Regions from separate parts of the Diaphorobacter sp. genome, predicted to be linked through region 3. Evidence: predicted binding sites of a transcription regulator. Region 3 holds the regulator's gene; each other region holds the start of a gene.
What was found. Region 3 encodes LexA, which represses DNA repair genes until DNA is damaged. Its sites were predicted from a motif close to ACTGTATNNNNATACAGT; they were not measured.

Region 1 (4,555 bases), on a different contig from region 3:
GCTGGCGAATGCCGGCCGGATCATCGCCATCGACACCAATCCGTCCAAGTTCGACCTGGCGCGCACCTTCGGCGCCACGGACTGCATCAACCCCAAGGACTACGACAAGCCAATCCAGCAAGTCATCGTCGAGATGACCGGATGGGGCGTGGACCACAGCTTCGAGTGCATCGGCAACGTCAATGTGATGCGTGCCGCGCTGGAATGCGCACACCGCGGTTGGGGCCAGAGCGTCATCATTGGCGTGGCCGGTGCGGGGCAGGAGATCAGCACCCGCCCCTTTCAGCTGGTCACCGGCCGCAAGTGGCTGGGCACGGCCTTTGGCGGCGTCAAGGGCCGCAGCGAGCTGCCCGGCATGGTCGAAGACGCGATGGCCGGCAAGATCCAGCTGGCGCCGTTTGTCACCCACACCATGGGCCTGACCGACATCAACCAGGCGTTCGACCTGATGCACGAAGGCAAGTCGATCCGTTCGGTGGTGCGCTACGCGGATTGAAGCAGTAGCATTTTTTGGCTCTAGCGCTTATTTGACAAGCGCTTACAGCTATCAATACAGAAGCAACCCAACCTATGCCCAAATCCCTGGAACTGCTCTCCGCCCATGCCTGCTTTGGCGGCGAGCAGCGCTTTTACCGCCACGCATCGCGCACCGTCGGCCTGCCAATGCGCTTTGCCGTGTATCTGCCGCCCCGGGCGCTGGACAGCGCACATGTCGGCGAACGCGTACCCGCACTGCTTTACCTGGCGGGCCTGACGTGCACTGAAGAGACCTTCCCCACCAAGGCCGGCGCGCAGCGTCTGGCAGCAGAGCTAGGCATGGCACTCATTACCCCCGACACCAGCCCGCGCGGCGCAGGTGTGGCAGGCGAAGCCGACGCCTGGGACTTTGGCGTGGGCGCGGGCTTTTACCTGGACGCCACGCAGGCGCCCTGGTCCACGCACTGGCGCATGGAAAGCTATCTGCTTCAGGAGTTGTTGCCGCTGGTCACCAGCGCGCTGCCAATTGACGCCGCCCGGCTGGGCATCTTCGGCCACAGCATGGGCGGGCATGGCGCGCTCACGCTGGCACTGCGCTACCCGGGCCGTTTCAAAAGCCTGTCGGCGCTGGCACCCATCTGCGCGCCCACGCAATGCCCCTGGGGTGAAAAAGCCTTCACTGGCTATCTGGGCGCCGACCGCTTGAGCTGGGGCGAGCACGACGCCACCGTGCTGATCGAAAACTACCCCGCCGCACCCTACCCGGGTGGCATCCTGATCGACCAGGGGCTTGCAGACAAATTCCTGCCCGACCAGTTGCACCCGCACCTGTTCGAGGCTGCCTGCGCATCAGCGGGCCAGCCGCTCACGCTGCGCCGCCACGCGGGCTACGACCACGGCTACTACTTCATCCAGAGCTTCATCGACGACCACCTGCGCCACCACGCGCGGCAGTTGGGCGTGCCTGGGGCGTAAGCTCAAAACAGCACGCCTTGCCCCCGCGCCAGCGCCGGGCGGTACTGCGACAAGTCAAGCTCGGTGCGCTGGCGGTTCAGGCCCAGGCGCGCGCAGGTTTTCTCAAAGCGCTGGCGCAGCAGGTCGGCCCACAGGCCGGTGCCTTTCATGCGGGTGGCGTGGTGGCTGTCGTAGCTCTTGCCGGCTGCACGCGCGGCTGGGTCGATGCCGTGCAGATCCTGGATGCGCGCCATGACGCGCGCGGCGCGCTGCGGATAGTGCAGCTGCAGCCATTCGAGCATCAGCGCGTCCAGCTCCCACGGCAGACGGATCACCGTGTAGAAGGCCGAGGTAGCGCCCGCATCGCGCGCGGCGGCCAGCACCTGCTCCATATCTTCGGTGATGAAGGGAATCTGCGGCGCCACACTCACGCCCACGGGCACGCCGGCATCGGCCAGCGCGCGTATGGTGCGCAGGCGCCGGTGCGGCGCGGCGGCGCGCGGCTCCAGCACACGCGCCAGCCGCGCGTCCAGCGTGGTGATGGTCACGTAGGCCGCGGCCAGGCGGCTGTGCGCCAGCGGGGCCAGCAAGTCCAGGTCGCGCTCCACGCCGCTGCTCTTGGTAATCAGCGAAAACGGGTGGCGCGCATCGTGCATCACCTCGATCAGCGCACGGGTCAGGCGCAGCTCGCGCTCCACGGGCTGGTAGCAGTCGGTGGCCGAGCCGATGTTGACCACCGACGGCCTGTGGCTGGCACGCGCCAGCTCGGTGCGCAATACGTCGGCAATGTTGCGCCTGGCGATGATGCGCGTCTCGAAGTCCAGCCCCGGCGAGAGGTTGAGGTAGCTGTGCGTGGGCCGCGCGTAGCAGTAGATGCAACCATGCTCGCAGCCGCGATAGGGGTTTACCGACTGCTCGAAAAAGATATCGGGCGAGTCGTTGCTGCACAGTGCGCTGCGCGCGTCTTCAAGGATCACCTGGGTTGGCAAGGAAGTTGCGGCCGCATCACCCTGGTCATCCCGACCGTCCACACTGCCACTTGGTTCAACTGCCTGCGCACCCCAGCCATCATCGAAGGGCTCGCGCGCATTGCGCATGAAACGGTGGGACGGCTGGGAGGCCGCGCCGCGCCCCTTGAGCGCGCGCACAGGCACCCGCACCACGGCAGCGGGCCGCTGCGCGCCAGGGTCTTCGTCGTGCATGAATGACTGCATGATCTGACACATCACAAGCTGTATGAATGAACAGTCATTCTGGCACTTTTTGACAGATCGCAACGCGCTACGCCTTTCTTCAGCACACGGCAAGCGCAGCAGCAATTCGCACTGCGCGCGTGTGTGATCGCTTGGCAAAACGCCGATCCCGACGCACAATCGCACCCCTTCGCGCATCAAGATGCGCGCAATCCACAGAACAAGCCTTGGCCCGGACAACCCCGTTGCCCGGGCTTTTGTCTGTCAGAACGCGTCTGCACAGTGGCCGCGTTTTCACCACCGTTTACGAGGAAGTCACACCATGCAGAGCAAGCCCAACATCATCCTGTCGTCCCTGGACATGGATCGCATCGAAGCCCTGCTGGACAAACAAACCGCACCCTTCCCCGGACGCGAGGCGCTGGAGGCAGAGCTGAACCGCGCCGACGTGTTCGACCCCAAGGACATGCCGCCCAACGTGGTCACCATGAATTCCACCGTGCGCTTCACGCTGCTGGAATCCGGCAAGTCCAACACGCTGACGTTGGTGTACCCCAGAGAAATGGACGGATCGGGCGAAAAGGTGTCGGTGTTCGCGCCCGTGGGCATTGCCCTGCTGGGCCTGAGTGTGGGCGATGAGTTTCAGATGCCCAGCCCCACGGGACAGGTCACGGTACGGGTGGATGCCATCGAGTTTCAACCCGAAAACGCGGGCGAGTTGCACCGCTGAAGCATCTCGGCTGCTGCAGCGCGACCAGTAACGCGGCGCGCAGCGGCTGCCTTGTTTTCTTATTGCTTTCTGTTCAGTCCAGCGCTGCCATCAACGTCGTCGTCAACAGCCCCGCGCCCACCAGCCCGGCTTGCCAGCGTAGCGCAAGATTCCAGCTGGGCACGTGACGCTCCACGTGCTCATACAGCACATGGCCCGCGTAGAGTGACAGCCCGAAGGCGATCACCATACCCGCCAGCGCAGCCGTCACCGACTGCGGCCAGAAATGGCTCTCCACGGCATTGACCAGCACACACACGGCAAAGTGCGCCAAAAACACCGAGTAAGACATCTGCCCCAGCCGACTCAAAGGTGACCAGCCTTGCCAGCGCGCCGTTGCCGGAAGGCGCATGACAGCCACCAATGCCAGCGATGTGGTGCCGGCCAGCGCGATGCGCGGGCGCCAGTCCAGCACCAACGCCGTCAGCACCAGCGCCGCCATCAGCAGCGCCCAACCCCAGGCAGCCGCACGGGGCGCCTGCACGGCCCACCAGGCCATCATGCCCAGACCGTAGGCGCCAAAGAAATACACGGCCCAGGTGTCCCAGTCTGCGTCGCGGTTGAAGTACAGCAGCGACGCTGCCACGCCCGCCACCACCAGGGCCTGCGCAAAGCTCACACCCCAAGGTCCGCGCGGCTCTTGCGCAGGCCCGCCGCCGCGCGCACGCAGGATCGCCGTAGCGCGGGATGCGCACGCCAGCACCAGCGTCATCAGCGCAAACAGCTGAAAGTCGATCGCCACATACCAAACACCGGCCGACAGCGATTCCTCGCCCAGCACCCCCTGCAGCAAGAGCGCATGCGCCAGCAATTGCACCAGGCCCGGCGGGTCAGACACGTAGGGCTGGTCAAACCACGGCTGCACCGCCGCCTGCACCACGATGGCCAACACCAGCGCCGCCGCATAAGGCACCACCAGGCGCACAAAGCGCCGCGCGATGCGCTGCGCGGGGTCTGCAAAGCGCGCACTGCCTTGAGGCGCCAGACTGGATGCCGCAAGATAACCGCCCAGCACCAGGAACACTTGCACTGCCATGCGCGCGTATTCGTACAGCCAGTCGATCACCCCGGGAATCACCTGGCGCGCCACGTCAGACATGGGACCATAAAACGCCAGGTGGTGCCAGACGATGGCGGCGCAGGCCAAGCCCTTGGTGCAGTC
Region 2 (4,555 bases), on a different contig from region 3:
GAGAGTTCAGCGATGCGGGCATGGTTTTCGGGAATGCCGATCATCACCGGCCAAGGCCGAAGTCTTGAGCATGCTTGTGCCCGCTTGCGTGCGTCCCTTGGCTTCATCCCTTTGCTCGGAAGCGCGAGGATGAATGTCCCGAATTCACCATTTTTGGGGCGGAAATCCGTGGCGGTCTTTTCTGCCTGCTCGATACTGCAAAGCGAGAGCCCCATCCAGCGCATTGAGCCTGTCTCATGATAATGCCGCTTGGCCACCACGGGGTGCAGCCCTACGAGCTGGGCCAGTCTTGCGTAGTCGATGCCAGGCGAGGTCGCCAGAGCTTGAGCGACGGCCCCCTCGATGTCGAAGTCGCTGCCCTCAAAGATCGACCAAGCACCCGTGTAGTTCTTGAAGAGAGCAACCTTGAGTGCAGAGAGTTGTTGCAGCGCGGTGTTCAACTCCTCGCGAGTGTTGTCGTAGAAGAGTGTCCCGATCACGGCTGCATCGGCCGCCAGACCCGAGCCGTTGCGAAACAAATCGATGACCGCGATGTTCTTGATCAGCGACACAAGTAGGGCATCGCCTGTCTTTGCCTCGGCCCGTTCTACTGCTTCCACGGCCTGGGACCAGCGGTGCCCATCGGGTGATGCAAGGATTGCGGGCTCGAGGTTCGAGCTCAGATAGTCCCAGTAATCACTCGGGCGATACCAACTCGCCTCGGACCTGAGGGTCGAATTCAGATAAGAACGGAAGCCATAAGGCTCCACCGAAGACAAGAATCCGAAGGTGCTGCGTTCGTTCTGCCCGAATTGCCTTTTGGAGATCGGGCCCAGCAGTGCGGCCATGGCCGGGTGCAACGGCCAGCAGGCTTCTAAGGAAGCGGCAAAATTTTTTCCCACTGCGGGTCGGCGTGAGCGGATCGCCTCTGCAATGACCTGGGACGCATCGCGCATCCATGGTGGACGCTCCTTTGCTTCGATCGCACGACCGATGAGTTCGACAACCTCGTCGCTTGCTGCCACAAAGGGAAAGTCGAGATAACGGCCTTGGACCTTAGTCCAATCGTCGCGGGTGTCGATGCCCAATCGAGCAGAATACTGTGCGAAAGATTGATGCAGTACACCGACCACCACCAAGCGACCTTCAGCACGAGTGGCAGCTTCAGCGAGCTCTTGGAAGAAGTAGACATCGTCCCCGGAGCCCAACGCGGCGGCCTCCAAGAATTTGCCCATCTCGTCGATGATGACCAATACGCCGTCGCGCGGACGACTCTTGGCCTCCTCGAGCAATTCAGCAATGAGGCTTTGCGCGTTGGGCTTGTTGCGGCCATCAACCGTTTTGCCTTGCGCGCGACGTAGCGCGGTATAAAGCCCAGAAACAACACTACCGCGCCGCCCAACCGTTGGGACGATCAGCCAACCCTTTTGTACGGGGAAAGCCTTCTCGAAGGCGGGCTTGGAGTCCAGTCGCAAAGCTTGGCGGGCGTTCGTGCGAAGACTTTTTTCAGGGTGAAGTGCGCTCGCTAAAGTGACAGCCAGCGAACTCTTACCCCCTCCGAAAGGCCCTGTCCATGTAAAGCACCGTTGGTTGGTGCCGGTGAGCTGCTTGCACATCCCATCGACCACGGCGTTCGCAGTTGCGTGGCAGATGTAGCCAGCAAAGGCATCCGCTCGGCCTATATCCGTGTCGACACGAATCGATCTTTGGTATTGATGCGAAATCCGGACGATGTCAGACAGAGCCTGTTGCTTTTTTTCAGTCATAGGCGTGCCTGATCATGTTTTTGATGTCGTCCTTGGTGAGAACCTTGCGGTGGACTTGACGGAGACCGGCAGAGTCCGTCCACTCCAATTTGCCTCCGGTAAAGTCGGAGAGGGAGATCAGCCGTTGGGCTATTGATTCTTCGTCGAGCTTAAAGACACGTCCCGGTGACCCTTCGGCATAAGCCACGGCTTCGAATGCCAATGAACTTTGGCCTTCAGCCTCTCGGCCCCAAAAGTCGACGAGGGCATAGGCGAAGACACCATCGTGCAGCGAGGCCTTGGGACCGCGACGGAAGGCGTATTGACCCTTGTGAACCTCTTGCAGCAGACCCAACTCACCCAAGAGCGGTTCGGCGAAGTCTTCCGGGGACCCACCGGCCGCACGTGGGGCATAGCTGCGAAGACACGTTTCCAAGTCGCGGGAGATCGTTGAGACGGACAACCTATGCTTGGGCGCGATCTTCCGTGCGTACTGAGCTAAAGGAGCCTCGAGTTCTTGGCGGGTAAAGGTGGGTGCAGTCACATGGTTGAACAGCCAATGCCACGTCGTAGAACGGAAACAATGTCCGGCTAGCTGCCAATGGGCTAGCCATGCGGTGGAAGGATTTTCAGCGTAAGGATCGAGGCCCCCGTCTTGCAGGATTTCGGCAGCGAGACCACCGATCTGAAAGTTGTTGCCTGCCTCATACATCACTCCACAGGCCAAGGCCCAATGGCGGATGGATGCAACCATGTTCTTGCCTACGCCAAATTCAGCAATGGCTGTGTCATTAGCGAAGACGGACTTAGGAATCAGACCGCCACTCACAGCCTGATCGAAGGCTTTCTTCAGCCACATTTGGCGCAGTGGAAACGTTTCGTGGCCCGAAAAATGAACCGGCGTTCCTCCGCTGTCTTTAGATACGGCGCTCATGCGATCATTTTAGCCAATCTGGTGGCTCCCACCAGTCTGCAGGAACATCTGTAAGACTAGAGCATTAAAACTGTTCAAATGTACAGTATTTGGTTTTGCGATGTTTGGCTGGGCAACGCGCGCGTTGCCCAGCTCGGAAATGTTGGACGGGCACAGCACCCGGGTCAGCGGCAGCTGCTAGAGTCGAGCAGCACGTATTCAGGGCGCGATTGAGCGTCCGCTTCTAGTAGCGGCAGTCATTCATCGGAGAGTGGGTGGCGGGCCCAATGGAGTCTTCTAGGTGTACCTTGGGGCAAAACGAAGGCAACACTCAACCCAGAACCATGCCGCCTTTCCAAAGGTTGTGCCGCCCCCGGGCTGTGTGGTTGCCCCATGGGAAAACCAGGGGGCAACACTCACGACCTACCCCATCAAATTGGAGATATCGCTGGTCGTCCCATCCGTGGGTGAGGGCAAGAGCACCCCAGCCTTTCGCAACCCCTCCAAAGCCGCCCCCAACGCGGAGACAGGGAATGACGCCACAGCGCCAGCGGCACCGCGCTGGGCTTTGCTTTTGCCCTTACTCGTAGCCTGGCCCTCGCCACCCCCCTTCTTCTCCCACTTGAGCTGCGCCGCAGCAATTGCCGCCTCAGCAAGCTTGCGCAACTCACGGTTCTTGCGCTTGACCGTCGAGGGAAAATGGCAGTGCTCAAGCAACTCCTTCGGCGGCTTCACCAACCGATCCAGCGACAGCAACTCGCTCAACCCAGGGATCGCAATGCGGCACTGGGTCTTCCAGGGAATATCAATGTCGATGCGCAGGCGCTCCAGGATGCGCTGCTTGATCGGCGACTTCTTCCACTCGCCTGACTGAAACTGCGGGAGTTGATTGATCGGCTTTCCCTTCAGGTACCAGGCGAGCACCAGTTGGTCGCGTTCCGGCAGACCATCCACATGGCGCTGCTGCGGCTTATTGACCCGATAGTCGGCATCCACCTTCAGCAACGTGCGCAGCCAATCAAACTGCTCACGGTACACCGCTTTACCCTTAGCGCCGCGCCAAGCGCTTGGCTTGCTCAGCCCGTTCTCGGCAAGGTATTTAGCGCTGAGCGTGATCTCCACCCGAAGCACGCGCTTGCCAATTTCGTAGATCGCATTCTCCACCTCGGGCGACACAAAGCTGGCGAACTTGTTCGGCTGGTTGCGATCCTTCACATAGAAACGAACCGAACGACCGTCGACCTTGTTGATGTACCAGGACTGGGTATCTCCGGATGCCGCAACCCCCACCTTCTTCGAGATTTTCTCGCTCTGATTACGGGGTGACTTGAGCACCACTCCCGCATAGCGCTTGAGATTCAAGAGCAGGCGGAAAGCCTGCTTGGCCGATTCGTATTCCAGGCAGAACGTCAGAGTGATTTCCTGAAACTCGCAGTGCTTCAAGCTGATCGTCTTCACATAATCTGGGTGGACATCTTCTGACTCCGCAAGATTGATCTGCGCCATGTATTTATGGGCGAGCGCAGCCTGATAGACCGTATTGCTCATCAACACGTTGTTGCTGAGCAAGGTCGCAGGGTAATTCACTGACAACTCGTAGGCGTAGATTTTACAAATCCTATTCATTTTTGCCTTGATCTTATTCTTCGCCGGTGTCAAGCCATAAATATGATCGCTCATAGTGGTGAGGTTGAAGACCTCCTTGTTATTGAAAATGATTCCATACTTTGCTGGAAGGTTAACAGTCCCATGCTTTTTGCTGGGTTCTGGCATATAGAAGATGGATGTTTGCGAATCAGACATAAAAGCTTTCAATGGTAGATTTGGCACTTGCAGAGATGCCCTCATGGGCGATGCTGCGTATCGCGCAAGTACCTAGAGGTTGGTGATTGATAACTGGCTTGGTGGTTGGTTGTGT
Region 3 (4,555 bases):
AGCGGCGGGCGTGAGCTTGGGTGTGTGTGCGGGGCCGGCGCTCATCGTGCGCCCCGCTGCGGTGCAGCGCACCAGATACCCCAGGCGCCAGCCCGCCAAGGCGGGGCGAACGGATGAAAAAAGACAGTCATGACCATGAACCGATTGTCCACACAGTCGCCGCGCCACGCTGGCGGCGCCATCAAGGCCCGCATGCCCGTGCTGATCGCGCCTTTGCACGCAGCCAGTGCGCTGACAATCCCATGACAAAACCTCTTGCTGCAAGCCTTTTTTGACCAGAACATACCGTCATGCGTTCGCAACAGCCCTCGTCCCCGGCCCTGACCTTATCGCCGGCCCGCCGCCGCCCGGCAGTCGCGCTGGCCCTGTGCGCCGCCGCACTTGCCATACCCGTCATCGCGTGCGCGCAAGTGGGTGACGATGACGATGACGATGACGAGCCCACCGCACCGCCATCTGCACCGGCATCCACGCCCGCCCAGCCCGCGCTGACCCTGTCGGCCGACGGAACGCTGGTGCTGGACATTCGCGCCCGCCTGGCCTGGCCGCGCTGCGTGGAGGGCATGCGCTGGAACGGCAGCGACTGCATCGGCGCCCCCGACTTGCTGAGCTACAACGAAGCGCAGGCCCTGGCCCGCAAACGCTGGAAGGCCGAGGACGTGCGCTGGCGCCTGCCGCGCGTAAACGAGCTGCGCCGCCTGCTCAACCGCAGCACGCCTGCACCGGCGGTGGATGCGCGGCTGTTTCCGTCCTCGCCACCCGAATGGCACTGGACGGGCACGGCCAGCATCAACGTCCACGCCGTCAATCCCTACGCCTACGACAACGTGACGCGCGGCGGCTCGGGCGAAAACACCTTGTACCCCCAACAGGGCTGGGCTGTGGACATGACCAGCGGCCAGGCCCGCGGCGACATGGGCCGCCACACACGCCTGGCGGTGCGGCTGGTGCGCCCCGCGCCTTGAACCCGTGCCGTGCGGCGCAAATCAGTCAGGGTCGCACCTGATCTGCTATAGATTAAATAGCTTCACGCGCTTTATTCAAAAGGCTCAAGGCCACTTTTTACCCTGTTGGCGCCAGCGCTGTCCGCCATCAGCTCCAGCAGCAGGCTGATCCGCGCCTTCACCGGGCTCAGGCCGGCCGCGTGCCGCCAGGGCGCGCCCGCCAGCTCCAGCATGCGCCCCTGCGGGCAGCGCGAGGCCACGCGCACCCGCACGCCGGCATGCGCCGCGCGCGCCAGCGCAGCCTCCAGCGCACGGTGCAGCGATCCGTTGCCCGTGGCGGCCGCTACGATGCCGTGCACCCCTTTTTCCACCAGCCAGTCCACCAGCGCGCCGTCGCTGCCAGCATGGCTCATGACGATCTCCACGCGAGGCCATGGCAGTCTGCCCAGCACGGGCACCAGCGCCGCATGCGCGGCTTGCCCGGCCCAGGCGGCGCCGGGCGGCCGGTCATGCGCCCAGCGCACCTGCCCCGCCTCCACCCACCCCAGCGGCCCGGCGTCGCCACTGTCAAAAGCGTCAAGCCGCAGCGGGTGCACCTTGCGCACATCACGCGCGCCGTGCACCGCGCCAGCCACCATCACCAGCACGCCGCGCGCGGTGCTGTCGGCCGCCAGGGTCACGGCGTCCAGCAGGTTTTGCGGCCCGTCGGGCGACAGCGCGGTGGCGGGGCGCATGGCACCGGTCAACACCACTGGCCGGCTCGCATCCAGCAGCGTGTGCAGCAGCCAGGCGGTTTCCTCCAGCGTGTCGGTGCCGTGGGTGATGACGATGCCCGCCACCGCCGGGTCGGCCAGATGTGCGGCGCAGCGCTGCGCCAGCCGCGCCCAGGTGGCGAAGTCCATGTCCTTGCTATCGAACTGCGCGACCTGCTCGGCCACCAGCGTGCCGCCCGCCGCCTGCGCCAGCCCCGGCACCGCGGCCAGCAACTCATCCACGCCGATCTGCCCCGCCACGTAGCCCACGTTGGCGCCGCGCACGGGCGAACTGCCCGCAATCGTGCCCCCGGTGCCCAGCACCACGATTTTTCTTTGCGCCACCTCTTGCACCTCTTCAAAAACTGTTCAAAAATACAGATACTGGATTAAAAAACAGTTGTTCATACCCACCGCACTGGATCGCACCATGCTCGACCGCCCCAAGCTCACCGCCCGCCAGCAGCAGATTCTGGACTTGATCCAGACCGCCATTGCGCGCACCGGCGCCCCCCCCACGCGCGCCGAGATCGCGGCAGAACTGGGCTTCAAATCCGCCAACGCAGCCGAAGAACACCTGCAGGCCCTGGCACGCAAGGGCGTGATCGAGCTGGTCAGCGGCACCTCGCGCGGCATACGGCTGTGCAGCGAAGCCGTGCGCAACATCAACGCCGCGCGCGGCACCCAGTTCAGTCTGCCGATTCCCGGCCTGTCGCAGCTCACGCTGCCGCTGATCGGGCGCGTTGCCGCAGGCTCGCCCATTCTGGCGCAGGAGCACGTGGACCAGACCTACACGCTGGAGGGCAGCCTGTTTGCGCACAAGCCCGACTACCTGCTCAAGGTGCGCGGCATGTCCATGCGCGACGCCGGCATCATGGACGGCGACCTGCTGGCCGTGCAGGCCACGCGCGAGGCGCGCAGCGGCCAGATCATCGTGGCCCGGCTGGGCGACGATGTCACCGTCAAGCGCCTGCGCCGCACTGGCAGCGCCATCGAACTGCTGCCCGAAAACCCCGACTACCCCGTGATCCGCGTCGAACCCGGCGAGCCCTTCGAGATAGAAGGCCTGGCCGTCGGCCTGATCCGCAACACCATGCTGATGTAGCCCAACGCCTGGCGCCGCCGCAGGTGGCGGGCGTATGGCATGCAGCACCACGGGCCTTGCGCCCGGCGGGTGGCGCGTGCCAACCCTGCGGATGCGCGCCTTCTTACTTGGCAATCCTGCCTGTGTTCCACCTTCATGCCCTGCATGCCGGAGTTTTCACATGGGATTTGCTCTTCCTGTTTTCACCTCGTTCCTTCAGCCCCTGCGCAGCATCGCCATGTCCATGCGCCCGCGCGCGACATGCCCAGCCCCGCTGGCAGTCCGCGCTGACGCCGCGCCCCAGCGCACCGCGCAGGCCGACAACGACCCGCGGCGCACGGCCAGCCCGGTCCATCCCTGCCACACGGCCGCCGGTTGGCATGGCCCCCGGGCCGGTGCCGCCATCGCGCTGCGGCCAGCGCCGGCCACGGCGCGAGCGCGCCCGCTGCGCGTGATCGTCAACCGCCATGAAGACAAAGCCTGCCGGCTGGTGATCTCCGGGCGCATGGCCGATGTGTGCGCCGAGCTGAACCGCCTTGCGCTGAACTGACCCGCCATGCGCCGACCACCGCGCCACTGCGCTGCGCTGGCAAACCGTGCGTGCGTGGCCAAAGCAGCGCTGGCAACCGGTCTAAAGATCACCTGCAACTGGTCTGAAGATGGCCTGCGAATCATCGAAACACCGGCCTGCCGCCAGCCTTGGCTCAAGACACCAGCTGCGACCACAGCTTGTCCAGCCGCTTGGTGCTGACCGGGTAAGGCGTGCGCAGCTCCTGGGCAAAAAAGCTCACGCGCAGCTCCTCCAGCATCCAGCGGTATTCGTGCATGCGCGCGTCCTGCTGGCCCTTGCGCTCGGCCACCAGGCGCCAGTAGCGCTGCTCCAGCGGTTGCAGCTCTTTCAGTCGGGCGGCATCGCGTGCCGGGTCGGCGCGGTATTTGTCCAGACGCGTGGTGATGGCCTTCAGATAACGCGCAAAGTGCTGCAACTGCGCCCACGGTGCGGCTGCAATGAACTGCTTTGGCATCAATTTTTGTAGCTGCTCGCTGGCGTCCTTCGTGGCTTCGGCGGCATTTTTGGTGTCCTTTATCTTGCGCGCCGCAGCGGCGTATTCGGTCAGGATGGCAGTTGCCATGCGCGCCACTTCGTTGGCAATCAGCGTCAGGCGGCCGCGTCCGTCCTGCACGCGCTGTTTGAACTGCGCCTCGGTCGTAGGCAGGGGCTCCTGCAAAAAGGCGCGGTCAATGGCCACGTCGATGATCTGCGCGCGCAGCTCTTCCTGCGTGCCCAGGGGCATGTAGGCCACGGCCATCTTTTGCAGATCGGGGATGTTCTTTTCCAGGTACTTCAGCGCGTCTTTGACCTGCAGCGCAAACAGCCGGCGCAGGCCGACGCGGTGGCGCGCCGCGGCCACCTCGGGCTCGTCGAACACCTCGATGCCCACTGCGTCGCCTTGGTCGATGAGCGCCGGAAAGCCGATCAGCGCCTGGCTGCCCTTGGTGATTTCCATCAGCTCGGGCAGTTCGCCAAAGCTCCAGTCCGTGTAGCGCGTATCCGGCTTGCGGGTGTCCTGCTTGGCGGCGGATGCAGGCGGGGCTGCAGCTTCATTTTTGATAGCTGTTCGCGCTTGCTTCACAGGGGTTTGTGCCACTTTTTGGTCGGCATCGACCGGCACTTCAGCGCGGGTAGCCAGCTTCAGCGAGGCCAGCGCCTGGAACGCCCCGCGCGCCTTGGCGCCCCACTCGGCCTTGAGCGCGCCCAGATTGCGTCCCTGGCC

Region 1: AB7E35_RS03255 (PA0069 family radical SAM protein) is a predicted target of LexA. The motif match lies at 2,663-2,680, and genes of this name have one in related genera.
Region 2: AB7E35_RS04135 (DUF4007 family protein) is a predicted target of LexA. The motif match lies at 2,728-2,745, and genes of this name have one in related genera.

What each region holds. Positions count from the first base shown of each region.
Region 1 covers NZ_JBFWLZ010000005.1:69,811-74,365, reverse strand. Annotated here, with positions in the region: gene AB7E35_RS03265 (S-(hydroxymethyl)glutathione dehydrogenase/class III alcohol dehydrogenase) at 1-496, shown strand, start outside; gene fghA (S-formylglutathione hydrolase) at 571-1,452, shown strand; gene AB7E35_RS03255 (PA0069 family radical SAM protein) at 1,455-2,633, opposite strand; gene rnk (nucleoside diphosphate kinase regulator) at 2,947-3,354, shown strand; gene AB7E35_RS03245 (acyltransferase family protein) at 3,428-4,555, opposite strand, start outside.
Region 2 covers NZ_JBFWLZ010000007.1:13,889-18,443, forward strand. Annotated here, with positions in the region: gene AB7E35_RS04130 (ATP-binding protein) at 1-1,745, opposite strand, end outside; gene AB7E35_RS04135 (DUF4007 family protein) at 1,738-2,658, opposite strand; gene AB7E35_RS04140 (hypothetical protein) at 3,061-4,440, opposite strand.
Region 3 covers NZ_JBFWLZ010000006.1:26,626-31,180, reverse strand. Annotated here, with positions in the region: gene AB7E35_RS03650 (MFS transporter) at 1-45, opposite strand, end outside; gene AB7E35_RS03645 (DUF1566 domain-containing protein) at 291-965, shown strand; gene AB7E35_RS03640 (asparaginase) at 1,037-2,050, opposite strand; gene lexA (transcriptional repressor LexA) at 2,127-2,801, shown strand; gene AB7E35_RS03630 (hypothetical protein) at 2,962-3,330, shown strand; gene hrpA (ATP-dependent RNA helicase HrpA) at 3,485-4,555, opposite strand, start outside.